DNA from 3 places in the Geodermatophilus sp. SYSU D01045 genome. Region 1 is predicted to be linked to each of the others. Evidence: riboswitches for the same ligand, from Rfam matches in the RefSeq annotation. Region 1 holds a riboswitch; each other region holds the start of a gene.
The links. Region 1 has a riboswitch for cyclic di-AMP ahead of ACI798_RS22695 (C40 family peptidase). Riboswitches for the same ligand answer to the same signal wherever they lie in the genome.
Positions count from the first base shown of each region.

Region 1 (4,200 bases):
GCGTTCGTGGGCTACACGCCCGAGATCACCGCGAGCGTCATGGTCCTCAACCCCAAGCAGAACGAGGACGTCGGCGGCTTCGGTGGCGGAAAGGGCGCCACCATCTGGCACGACGCGATGGAGCCGATCCTCACCGCGCGCGGCAGCGGCGAGTTCCCGCCGGCCGACGAGACCGTGCAGAACGGCAACACCCGCCCGGTGCCCGGCTGCTCCGGCGTGCGCGCCTGCGAGCGGACCCTGGCCGACGCCGGGTTCACCCCGCGGACGGTGCGCGTCGACAGCGACGAGCCGTCCGGCGCCCTCCTGGGCACCAGCCCGCCCCGCGGCGGCCGTGCCGTGCCCGGCCAGGTGGTGTCGATCCTGGTGAGCAACGGCAGCGACTACGTGGAGCCGGAGCCCGCACCGCCGGCCGACCCGGCGCCCCCGAGCGCCCCCGGGACGACCCCGCCGTCGTCGTCCCCGCCGCCGTCCTCCCCGCCCCCGCCGTCGTCCCCGCCATCGCCGTCGACCCCGCCCCCGGCGCCGGAGCCGCCGCCCGCGCCGCCTCCGCCGACCGAGGTGCCGCCGGCGCCGGCGGTGCCCGCACCGGAGCCGCCCGCACCGGAGCCGCCCGCGCCCGCGACCGAGCCCCCGGCGCCGGGTGGCGGACCCGGCTCACCCTGGCGACCGGACGCCTGACGCCGCCCCAGCCGCTCGTCCAGGGACTGGGTGAGCAGCCACCCGGCCAGCAGGACCAGGTGCAGCAGGAACAGCCACAGGCCGATGGCGACCACGGCGCCGACCACGACCAGGCCGCCGAAGGGCGCGCCGAGGTCCAGCGGCAGGGACAGGAACAGCACGAAGCCCTGCAGGAACCCGGACAGGCACGCGGCGGTGAACAGCGCGCCGCTGACCAGCGCGCCCCACCGGCGCCGGCCGCCGGCCACCACGCCATAGCCCCACAGGATGGGCACGGTCAGCACGAACAGCACCGAGTAGTAGCCGACGGCGAACCGCCCGATCGCGGGCCCGGCGCCGTCCTCGCGGGCCAGGTCGGCCATGACCGTGGCGGCCAGCAGCAGCGGGTACAGCAGCAGGGGCGTCGCCACGACCAGGGGCAGCGCGAGCAGCCGGCCCCGCCAGCCGGTGAGGTTCTCCCGCCGCCGGCTGAACCGCATCAGCGCCCGCCGCAGCCCCTCGCCGTACAGCGACAGCGGCAGCAGCGCCAGCGCGAACCCCAGCAGGTCCAGCCGGACGCCGGCGTCGACCAGCCGGGCCACCGCGTCCGGCGCGCCCAGCGACGCCGGCAGCAGCTCGGCGAGCCGCCCGCTGCGCGCCCGCACCTCCTCGGCCGAGGTGGCCAGCGCGGTCAGCCGGACGGAGACCAGCACCAGCGGCACCACCGCGATGCCGGCGTAGAAGGTGAGTCCCGCGCCGATCAGCGCGAGGTCACGGCCGTGCAGCAGACGGCGGGCACCGGCCAGCAGCGTCCGCGTCTCGGCGCGCACCCGGGCCGCCGTCCACCTGCGTCCCGGGCTCACGCGCCCATGCCACCAGTCCCGGCGGCCCGGCGCCCGCCGGGGACCGGGCGGCGCTCAGTCGTCGGTGCTCGCGTCGTCGGTGGTGGGGGCGTCGTTGCCGGGGTTCTGGCCGGTCTCCTGGCAGCTGGCGTCGTTCTCGTTGCTGGCGTTCTCGCCGGAGGCGTCGCAGTTGGTCGGGCCGCGCGAGAAGTCGGTGTTGTCACCGCAGGCGACCAGGGAGCCGAACAGGGCGAGCGCGACGAGCGGCCGGGCCAGACGCATCCGCGTGGAAGAGGACATGCAGCAATCGGTACACGTCCCCGCGGCCGCGCAAACCGGCGGGGGTCGGCAACCTCCCGGAGCCACCCCATCACCGTTCGTGACCGATGTAATTACACCGGGGTGATTGTCACACGCCGGTCACGGACCTTACGCTCAGTACGTCCAACGGGGCGCTCCGTCACCAGTCCGGGTGACACCCCGCGGACGCCGTCGAGCCGGATCCCCTCCGCGGGGACCGGGCCGGGGACCCATCGCAGTCCTGGGGTGTAGCGCGTGTCCGCACGCGCCGGGCGACTCCACGCCCGAACCCGTCAGCTAACCCGGTAGGCGGCCTGGGAGAAGGAGAGACCGCCGCGTGGCGTCCCTGCGCACGTCCGTCCCCGGCATGCCCGCGACCGGCCGCTCCCGCGGCCGCCGGGCCGCCCTCGCCCTCGTCGGCGCCCTCGGCATCGGTCTCGGGCTGGGTGCCGTCCCGGCGCCGGCCGGGGCGGAGGAGCCGACGACGGCCGCCGAGGCCGCGCAGCTGGTCGCCGCCCGGGGCCACGAGCTCGAGGTCGTCACCGAGCAGTTCAACGAGGCCCGCGAGGCGCTCGCCGCCCAGCAGGCCGCCGCCGACGCCGCCGCCGCGGAGCTGGCCACCGCCCAGGCCGCCGTGGACACCGCCCGCCGGCAGGTGGTCGGCATCGCCCGGTCGGCGTACACCGGCGACAGCATGGGCTCGCTGCAGGCGCTCATGACCAGCGCGGACGCCGACGAGTTCGTCAACCGCGTCACGCTGCTGCAGGGCGTCGCCGGCTACCAGGGCGAGCTGCTCGGCCGGGCCGCGGCCGCCACCGAGACCGCCACCGCCGCGCAGGCCGCCGCCACCGAGGCCGCCGCCGAGGCCCAGCGTCAGTACGACGCCGTGGCCGCCCAGCAGGCCGACCTCGAGGCGCAGATCGCCGCCTACCAGGCCGACTACGCCCGGCTGACCGCCGACGAGCGGCGTGCCGCCCTCGAGGCCGCCGCCGCGGCGCACGCCGCCGAGGACGCCCGCGCCAGCCGCGACGAGGAGCGCGAGGACACCGCGTCGGCCTCCGGGTCGTCGTCCGCGGAGGAGCCGGCGCCGGCGGCCGCGCCGGCCAGCGGCGTCGCCGGGACCGTCGTCGCCACCGCCATGGCCCAGCGCGGCAAGCCCTACGTGTGGGCGGCCGCCGGCCCCAACGCGTTCGACTGCTCCGGCCTCACCCAGTACGCCTTCCGTGCCGCGGGGATCAGCCTCCCGCACTCCAGCAAGATGCAGTCGACGATGGGCACCCCGGTCTCCCGTGCGAACCTGCAGCCCGGTGACCTGGTCTTCTTCTACAGCCCGGTGAGCCACGTCGGCATCTACATCGGCAACGGCCAGATGGTGCACGCGCCGACGTCGGGCGACGTCGTCAAGGTCGCCGGCATCGACGTGATGGGCGGCTACGCCGGCGCCCGCCGGATCGGGTGAGGACCTCCCTGCCCCCACGTCACCAGGTGCCGGGACGGATCACGTCCGGACCCGCTGCAGCAGGCCCCGGACGAAGGCCGCCGTCGCGCCGGAGGGCAGCCGCACCTCCCAGCGGGTGACCACCCTCGGGTCCACCTCCTGCGCGCCGGGCAGGCGGCTCACGTCGGCCACCACGTGCTCCCAGACCCGCAGCCGCCCGTCGGCCGCCGGCGGGACCGGGGAGCCCGGCGCCCGCACCAGGTGCTCGTGCAGCACGCTGCCGCCGGGGGCTGCGAGCACCTCCCAGCGCAGGTGCGGCCACAGCGGCAGCGGCCAGCGCCGGACCTCGAGGTCCAGGTCGCCGAACCGGCGGTCCTCCACCTCCTCGGCGGGCCCGAGGACGGCGGCGCGCAGTGCCACGCCACGCGGCGCCCGCCGCGCGTGGTGCAGCGCCTGCCAGCGGGTGTGCGCCGCGTGCGCCTCGGCGCGGGTCGCGCCCAGGCGGGGCAGGGCCGCGGCCACCAGGTCCGGCCGCAGGTCCGCCATCCGGCGCAGCAGGACCAGGCAGAACTCCCGCCGCGCCAGACCCCGCACGGCCCGACCCTGCCACGCACCTCACACCCGGAGATCGGGACGTCGCCGCCCGCTGCCGCGTTGACCCTCCGGAACCGCCCCCGACCCGAGGACCGCGCACCGATGAACCCCCGCACCGTCGCCCTGGCCTTCCGCACCGTCGCCGTCGCCGAGGCCCTGTCCTGGGTCGGCCTGCTGGCCGGGATGTACGTCAAGTACGTGCCGGAGACCTCCGAGGCCGGCGTCCAGGTGTTCGGGCCGGTCCACGGCGCGGTGTTCGTCGCCTACGTGGTCGTGGCGCTGGTCGCCGCGCGGGTGCTCGGCTGGTCCCGGTGGACGACGCTGCTCGCGCTGGCCGCCTCGGTCCCGCCGCTGGTCACCGTGGTGTTC
Region 1 is NZ_JBJGZB010000048.1:4,184-8,383, forward strand. It holds gene ACI798_RS22680 (transglycosylase domain-containing protein) at 1-678, shown strand, start outside; partial or broken gene ACI798_RS22685 (YhjD/YihY/BrkB family envelope integrity protein) at 702-1,520, opposite strand; gene ACI798_RS22690 (hypothetical protein) at 1,575-1,799, opposite strand; cyclic di-AMP (ydaO/yuaA leader) riboswitch at 1,993-2,125, shown strand; gene ACI798_RS22695 (C40 family peptidase) at 2,137-3,258, shown strand; gene ACI798_RS22700 (hypothetical protein) at 3,298-3,831, opposite strand; gene ACI798_RS22705 (DUF3817 domain-containing protein) at 3,934-4,200, shown strand, end outside.

Region 2 (4,200 bases), on a different contig from region 1:
CGCGAGGCCGGGGTGGCCGCACCCCCGGCGGCGGAGCTGCTCGACCCCGTGCGGGGCCTGCCCGCGGGGCTCACCCCGGTCGGGGCGGCCGCCGGCGGCGCCCAGCGGGGCGCCGCGCAGCTGCCGCGCCGGCCGGTGTCCGTGCTCGTGCTGCCCGCGGAGACGCTGGCCGCGGTCACCGCGGCCATGGACGCCCTCGGCAGGCCGTACGCGCCGGGGACGGCCGGCCCGGACTCCTGGGACTGCGGCTCGCTGGTCTCCACCGTCTACCGCGACGCCGGCATCGACCTGCCCGGTGACCAGGCCGGGCTGTTCGCGGTCACCACGCCCGTCGACCCGGCCGACGTCCTGCCCGGCGACCTGGTCTTCCTCGGCACCCCCGAGTCGGGCCTGGGCCACGTCGGCATCGCGCTGGACGCGCAGACCATGCTCGCCGCCGACGCGCGGGCCGGCGCCGTCGTCGTCCGCCGGCTGCCCGCCGACCAGGTCCTCCACGTCGGGCGGCCGAGCCTCGGCCCGCGGCCGGAGGTGCCCGCCCCCGGCCCGGCCGACGGCGCCCTGCGGGTCGAGTGCGGCAACACCGTCTACCCGCCGAGCTTCGACGGCGCCCGGTCCTGGGGCGGCTACCCCAACGGCCTCATCCCGCCGAGCGCGCTGTGCCCGATCGGCGTGGGCGGCCACTCGCTGCGCTGCGACGCCGCGGCGGCCTGGCGGGCGATGAGCGCGGCGTTCGCGACGGCGTTCGGGCAGCCGATCTGCATCACCGACTCCTACCGCACCTACGCCGGCCAGGTCCGCCTGTACGGGGAGAAGCCGGCGCTGGCCGCGGTCCCGGGCACCAGCAACCACGGCTGGGGGCTGGCGGTCGACCTGTGCGGCGGCATCGACGGCTTCGGCACGCCGCAGTACGCGTGGATGGTCGCCAACGCCGGCCGGTTCGGGTGGCTGCACCCGACCTGGGCCGATCCCGGCAACGGCCGCGAGGAGCCCTGGCACTGGGAGTACGCGGGCGGCTGAGCCGGGACTGTCGGTGGTCGTCCCTAGCGTGCCGGCCGACCGACAGGGAGACCCGTCCCGACCGCGGCCCGGCACCGGGCGGCGCGACCGGGGCACCGGAGGGACACGGCATGCTCATCGACTGCGACTCGTGCACCGCGCGCGGCGCCGGCTGCGCCGACTGCGTCGTCACCGCCCTGCTGGGCGCCCCGCCCGCGGAGCGGGACACCGGCCCCGTGCTGCTGCCGGTGCCCCCCGTCCCGGCGGCCCGCACCGCCGACGGCGCGGTGCCGCGGCCGGGCGTCGTCGTGGACCTCGACGACGTCGAGCGGCGGGCCGTGCGGGCGCTGGCCGAGGGCGGCCTGGTGCCGCCGCTGCGGCACCGGCCGTCACGGGACGGGCGCCGGCGCACGGGCTGACCTGCGCCGGGACCCCGATCGGGTACGCACCGGAGTGGCGCGGCTGCTGACCGTGTGTGTTCTCACAGTCCACGCACCTCCCGTTTGTCACAACTGCATCACGTCCGTACTGTGGCGCCGTCCGGCCGGGTGGTCGTCACTCGACGCAGGGTGACCTCGGCCGACACCGCCGAGTCACCGGACGCCCTCCCCGGAGGTGCGCGAGGTGAGCCGGGGACCCACCGCAGCACTGGGGTGAGTTCTCGTGCGCGCCGGTCCCGACCGGGGTGCAGAGATAGGGCACGTCTTCCCAGCCCGAACCCGTCAGCTAACTCGGTAGGCGGTTGCTGAGGAAGAAACGGAGAGCCGCCGACCGTGGCGACCCCCCGCCCCGTCCTGGGGCACGCACGCGAGAAGTCCACATCCGCCCCCCGCACCGCCGGCCCGCACCGCCCGTCGCGGGCCCGCCACCTCGGCCGGGTCACCCTGGTCGGCACCACCGCCGCGCTGACCCTCACCCTGCTGTCCGGCACCCTGCTGTCCGGCACCGCGGCCGCCGACCCCGAGCGGGCCGGCACCCCGGAGCAGGCCGCCCAGCTCGCCGCCGAGGCCGGCCACCGGCTCGAGGTCGTCACCGAGCGGGTCAACGAGGCCCGCGAGGTCCTCGCCCAGCAGCAGGCCGCCGCCGACGAGGCCGACCGGGCCGCCGCCGAGGCGCAGGAGCAGCTGCAGGACCTCGACGGCCAGATCCGCCAGGTGGCCCGCAGCGCCTACACCGCCGGCAACAGCGACGGCTTCGCCGGGCTCGACCTGCTGATGACCAGCGACTCCGCCGAGGACTTCGTCGCCTCGCTGGCCACCCTCGGTCAGATCGCCGACCACACCACCTCGGTCCTCGACCAGGTGGGCGAGGCGGCCGTCGCCGCCCGGCAGGCGCAGGCCGACGCCGAGGCCGCCGAGGCCGAGGCGCAGCGCACCCTCGACGACCTGAGCGCCCAGGAGGCGCAGCTCCAGGACGACATCGCCGACTACCAGGCGCAGTTCGCCGCGCTCACCGAGGCGCAGCGGCAGGCGGCGCTCGCCGCGCAGGAGGCCGGCCTGGCCGCCGGCGCGCAGGCCGGCTCCGACACCGCCGAGGACGGCGAGAGCGACTCCGGCGGCGACAGCGCTCCCGCCGCGACCGGCACGCAGGCCGCGACCGCCGCCCCGGCTCCGGCCCCGGCCCCGGCCCCGGCCCCGTCCGCGGGCAGTGGTGGCAGCGGTGCCGCGCAGACCGCGGTGCAGACCGCTCTGGCCCAGGTGGGCGACCCCTACGTGTGGGGTGCCGGCGGGCCGGACGCCTTCGACTGCTCGGGCCTGACCCAGTACGCCTACGCGGCGGCCGGGATCAGCCTCCCGCACTCCAGCAGCATGCAGTCGCGGATGGGCACCGCCGTCTCGCGGGCGGACCTGCAGCCGGGCGACCTGATCTTCTACTACAGCCCGGTCAGCCACGTCTCGATGTACATCGGCAACGGCCAGATGGTGCACGCCTCCACGTCGGGGCAGCCGGTGAAGGTCGTGTCGGTCGACTCGATGGGCGGCATCACCGCCATGCGCCGCATCGCCTAGGAGACGGCACCTCACGGGCCGGGGGCCGGTGACCCGTCCGGGTCGCCGGCCCCCGGCGTCCGCGGAGGGAGATCGCGGTGCGGCGCGGGCGCCCGCCTAGGATCGGCCGGGTGAGCAGGGCGGGCGGGACGAGCACCCGCTCCAGCCCCGAGGCCACTCCGCCCGACCGCACCGGCCCCCGCCGGGTGGCACTGCTGGTCGCGCTCGCCCTCGGCGTGGCGCTCGTCGTGGTCATCGCCGTCCGCACGCCCTGGACGCTGCTGCCCACCCCACCCGGCGGCGCGTCCCCGGTCACCGACGACGCCGGCCTGCCCGCCGACGTCGTCCGGCGCGCCGAGGCCCTCGCCGCCGACATCCGTCCCGCGTCGCTGACCAACCTGGTACTCGGCCTGGCGGTCTCGGCGCTGCTCGGCCTCACCCGGCTCGGCAGCCGGCTGGTCACCGCGGTCGGCCGCGCGGGAGGCCGGCGCCGGCCGCTCACCGTGCTGCTGGGCACGGTCGCGATCGTCGTCCTCGGCCGGCTGGCGACGCTGCCGATCTCCGCCTACGGCGAGGTGGTGCGGCACCGCTACGGGCTGTCCACCCGCTCCTGGCCCCTGTGGCTGCGCGACGTCGCGGTCTCCACCGCCATCGACGCCGCGCTCACCGCCCTCGGCCTGCTGGTGCTCGTCGCGCTGGCCCGCCGCGCGCCCCGCACCTGGTGGGCGTGGGCCGCCGGTGGCGCGGCCGCGCTGGTCGTCGCCGGCTCCTTCCTCTACCCGGTGGTCATCGAGCCGGCGTTCAACAGCTTCACCCCCCTGCCGGCCGGCGAGCTGCGCACCGACCTGCTGCGGCTGGCCGAGGAGAGCGGCTCCCCGGTCGAGGACGTCCTGGTCGCCGACGCCTCCCGCCGGACGACGTCGCTCAACGCCTACGTGTCCGGGTTCGGCTCCACCCGCCGGGTGGTCCTCTACGACACCCTGCTGGCCGACGTGCCCCCGGACGAGATCGAGTCGATCGTCGCCCACGAGCTCGGGCACGTGGCCACCGACGACGTCCTCACCGGCACGCTCATCGGGGCGCTCGGCGCGGCCGCCGCCGTCGCCCTCCTCGGCTGGCTGCTGACCTGGGCGCCGCTGCTGCGCCGGGCCGGCGCGGACTCGGCGGGCGACCCGCGCGTGGTGCCGCTGGTGCTGTTCCTCGTCGCGGTCGGGTC
Region 2 is NZ_JBJGZB010000003.1:190,050-194,249, forward strand. It holds gene ACI798_RS04120 (NlpC/P60 family protein) at 1-1,017, shown strand, start outside; gene ACI798_RS04125 (hypothetical protein) at 1,128-1,415, shown strand; cyclic di-AMP (ydaO/yuaA leader) riboswitch at 1,573-1,753, shown strand; gene ACI798_RS04130 (NlpC/P60 family protein) at 1,770-3,005, shown strand; gene ACI798_RS04135 (M48 family metallopeptidase) at 3,116-4,200, shown strand, end outside.
Region 2: another riboswitch for cyclic di-AMP. It lies ahead of ACI798_RS04130 (NlpC/P60 family protein); the one in region 1 lies ahead of ACI798_RS22695 (C40 family peptidase).

Region 3 (4,200 bases), on a different contig from region 1:
GCGACCACCTGCCAGGCGACCGGCCCGAAGACACCGAACACGACCAGCGTGACCGTCGCCGTCACCGCGGACAGCGCGGACTTGAGCGCGTTGGCCAGCGGCAGCCGGTGCAGCGCCGTCCCGAGGACCCCGACGAGGATGACGCCGAGCGCGCCGCCGAAGTAGCCGCCGTAGACGGTGGCGAGGAACAGCGCGAGGTACAGCCACCACGGGTCGCGGGCGGCGCCGTCGTCGCGGTCGCGCAGCCGGCGGGTGAGCAGCGGCTGCACCGCCAGCAGCAGGCTGGCCAGCAGCACGAGCACGGGCACGACGACGTCGAAGGCCTCGCTCGGGGTGGTCAGCAGCAGCACGCTGCCGGCGACGCCGCCCAGCGCGGAGACGGCGCCCAGCCGGACCAGCCGCCCGCGCTGGCCGGCGTACTCGCGGCGGAACCCGGCCATCCCGCCGAGGTAGCCGGGCCACTGCGCGACCGAGTTGGTGACGTTGGCCGCCACCGTCCCCAGGCCCAGCCCGACCAGGGTGGGGAAGAGGATCAGCGACCCGCCGCCGGCGATCGAGTTGACCGCTCCCGCGCCCAGGGCCACCGCGGCCGCGATCAGGAGGTCGGCGGCCGTCACGGAGCGCCAGCCTACGGTCGGCGCATGCGACCCCCGGCCCCGGCGACCTGGCTGGCCGCCGCCCTCGGCGGCTCCGGCGTGCTGCACCTCGTGCGGCCGCGGACGTTCGAGTGGCTGGTCCCGCCCGAGCTCGGCGACGCCCGCGCCTGGGTGCTCGGCAGCGGGGTCGCCGAGGTCGGCACCGCGGCACTGCTGGCCGCGCCGGCGAGCCGCCGGGCCGGGGGATGGGCCGCGGCCGTGCTGCTGGCCGCGTTCGTGCCGGCCCACCTGCACCACTTCCGGGTGGCGCGCGGGCGGCCTGCGCTGGTGGCCGCGGCGGCGGTCCGGCTGCCGCTGCAGGCGCCGATGATCGCCGCAGCGCTGCGCGTGGCCCGGGGACACCGGGGCGTCAGCGGCCGCGCCCCCGGCCGACGCCGGCGCTGAGCCCGGCAGACTGCCCGCATGGCGGAGGCGTTCCCCGAGGACTGGCAGCGCGCCCTGGTCGTCGTCGCCCACCCCGACGACGTGGAGTACGGCTGCGCGGCCGCCGTCGCGGCGTGGACGGCGGCCGGGCGCGACGTCCGGTACGTGATGGCCACCAGCGGCGAGGCCGGCATCGCCGGGCTGCCGCCGGAGGCCGCCGGGCCGCTGCGCGAGCGCGAGCAGCGGGCCGCGGCGGCGGTGGTCGGCGTGTCGGTGGTCGAGTTCCTCGGCCACCCCGACGGCCGGCTGACCGAGGGGCTGGACCTGCGGCGGGCGATCGCGGCGGCGATCCGGCGTCACCGGCCCGACCTCGTGGTGACGCTGCACTTCGGCGACACGTGGACGCCGCCCGGCTCCGCGCTCGGCTACTGGAACAGCGCCGACCACCGGGTGCTGGGCCGGGCGGTGGTCGACGCCGTCGGCGACGCGGCCAACGAGTGGATCTTCGCCGAGCTCGCCGACCCGGAACCGTGGCGCGGGGTGCGCTGGACCGCCGTCTCCACGCCGGTGGGGGTCACGCACACCGTCGACGTGACCGACGTCGTCGACCGGGCGGTGGCCTCGCTGGCCGAGCACCGCCGCTACCTGGAGGCGCTGTCGGCCGACCCGGTCGAGGAGCAGGCACGGCGACAGGTCGACATGGCGACCCCGGTCGTCGACGGCCGGCGGGTGGCCGGCTTCGCGTTGTACGCCGGCTGACGCCGGACGCGGCCCCGGGGAGCTCCCGGGGCCGCGTCCGGGGCGGTCAGGGGTTGAAGCTCACGTGGACGTGGTCCATGTGGTTGGCCGTGGGGGACCCGCGGTCCTCCATCGCCCGCCAGCCGCCGCTCCCGATCACGAGGATCCGCTGCCTCCAGATGACGTAGTCGACGCCGAGGCGCGAGGCGTTGTCGACGACGTACTGGGCGACGGCGTTCCCCTTGGCGGAGTCGGCGTAGACCATGAAGTCCGCGGCGAGCTGCTGGGTGGGGGAGTGCCCGGGGCGGGTCAGCACGGTGGACACCCCGAACCGCTGCGCGACCTCGGCGACGACCGGGCGGACGTGCGCCGCCCAGGCGCTGTAGGAGGTCGAGGAGGCGGTCGGCCTGCCGGTGAGGTTCGTGGACACCGCCGCCGCGGCGGCGGGGGCCGCGGCCGGTGCGGCGGGGGCCGCGGCCGGTGCGGCGGGGGCCGCGGGCGCCGCGGCTCCTCCCCGGTCCTGGGACCAGCTGTCCGACCGGTCGCGGCGGGGACCGTCCCAGTCGGCCTGGGCCGCCGACTGGCCGGTGAGCCCGAAGGCGACGGCGAGGGCGCCGGCGGTGAGGGTGCGGCGGATCGTGCGCTTGCTGCTGGAGGGCATGACGAGGAGAGCTCCTGACGTCGGTGTCGCGCGGCGCCGTCCGTGGCTCGGCGGTCACCCGTCGCGTGAGGGGGACCTGCGGGACGGGCCGGCGCGCGGCCGGGCGGCGGGCGACTGCTGGAGGGCAGGCCGACGCCAGGGCGGTCGGTTCCGGTCCGTGGAGGGCGGCGACCGGCGGAGGTGGGCGGGTCGCGGCGCTCGTCGCAGGGGGCGGGGCACGCCGGGGCAGGCGCCGTCGGCGCACCCCGTGGTGGTTCTCCGTTCTCCCGTGGCCGCCTACCGGGTCAGCTGACGGGTTCGGGCGGGGATCTGCGCCCTACCCCCTCCCGGGGCTCGGGAGGTGGGACTCACCCCGGTGGTGCGGTGGGTCCCCGGCTCGCGGCCACCCGCGGTGGCCGTGACTCGGCGGCACCCGGCTCGGCTCCCCCGGTGGAGGACGTGACGACCGGCCGGACGCAGCCACCGTAGGAGCGTCCGCCGGGGCCCGCAGCGCGGACTCATGAGTTCCGCTGAGAGGGTCCGTAGACTGGTCGGCACGACGGACGAGTCGGCCGGGCGGTCGCGTCGGCGGGGGAGACCCCGCCGCCGAGGAACGTCCGGGCTCCACAGGGCAGGGTGGTCGCTAACGGCGACCCGGGGTGACCCGCGGGACAGTGCCACAGAGAACAGACCGCCAGCAGTTCGCTGCTGGTGAGGGTGAAACGGTGGTGTAAGAGACCACCAGCGCACCGGGTGACCGGTGCGGCTCGGTAAACCCCACCCGGAGCAAGGTCGAGAAGGGGCGGCGGCTGGGCGACCGGACGCCGTCCTGCGCAGGCGTTCGAGGGCTGCCCGCCCGAGCCTGCGGGTGGACCGCTCGAGCCCGCCGGCAACGGCGGGCCTAGATGGATGACCGCCCATCGGGAGGCCGCGAGGCGCCCGAGGACAGAACCCGGCGTACAGGCCGACTCGTCCGTCGCCCGCCGCCGACCTGGACCCGTGCGTCCAGGGGGCGACAGGGAGTGCACGTCACGCCACCGAGCCAGGCGCGGCGCGCCGCGGGTCGTGAGACGGCCGCGGGGACGCCGTGCGGCGGCCGGCCCTCGGTGTGGCCTGACCGATCAGTTCCCCGCGCCGTGCTGGTCTGTACGCCGAACCGACTCACGGGAGGCATGACGCCATGCGGAAACTCGCCTTCGGCATGAACGCGAGCCTGGACGGCTACATCGCCGCGCCCGGTGACGACCTCGGCTGGAGCGTGCCGAGCGACGAGCTGTTCCAGTGGTGGTCCGACCGGGTGGGGGCGACGGGCCTGGCGCTGTACGGGCGCAGGCTGTGGGAGGGGATGAGTTCCCACTGGCCCACCGCCGACCAGCAGCCCGGCGCCACACCGGCGCAGATCGAGTTCGCCCGCCGCTGGCGGGACATGCCGAAGGTGGTGTTCTCCTCCACGATCAGCGCGGTCGACGGGAACGCCCGCCTGGTCACCGGCGACGCCGTCTCCGAGATCGCCCGACTCAAGACCGAGGACGGCGGTCCCATGGACGTCGGCGGCGCCACCCTCGCCGCGGCGGCCATGCGGGCCGGGCTGGTCGACGAGTACGCGATCGTCACCCACCCGGTCCTGGTGGGCGGGGGCACGCCGTTCTTCACGGCGCTGGACAACTGGGTGGACCTGACCCTGGTCGAGACCCGGACGTTCCCCGACGGCGTGCTCCTGACCAGGTACGAGACCAGGCACTGAGGCGCGACGGTCCCTGGAGCCGCCGCCAGGGGCACGTGGCAGGCAGCGGTCGACGCTCC
Region 3 is NZ_JBJGZB010000003.1:51,197-55,396, forward strand. It holds gene ACI798_RS03435 (sulfite exporter TauE/SafE family protein) at 1-617, opposite strand, end outside; gene ACI798_RS03440 (DoxX family protein) at 642-1,040, shown strand; gene ACI798_RS03445 (PIG-L deacetylase family protein) at 1,059-1,778, shown strand; gene ACI798_RS03450 (hypothetical protein) at 1,825-2,418, opposite strand; cyclic di-AMP (ydaO/yuaA leader) riboswitch at 2,677-2,836, opposite strand; RNA gene rnpB (RNase P RNA component class A) at 2,962-3,373, shown strand; gene ACI798_RS03460 (dihydrofolate reductase family protein) at 3,578-4,141, shown strand.
Region 3: another riboswitch for cyclic di-AMP. It lies ahead of ACI798_RS03450 (hypothetical protein); the one in region 1 lies ahead of ACI798_RS22695 (C40 family peptidase).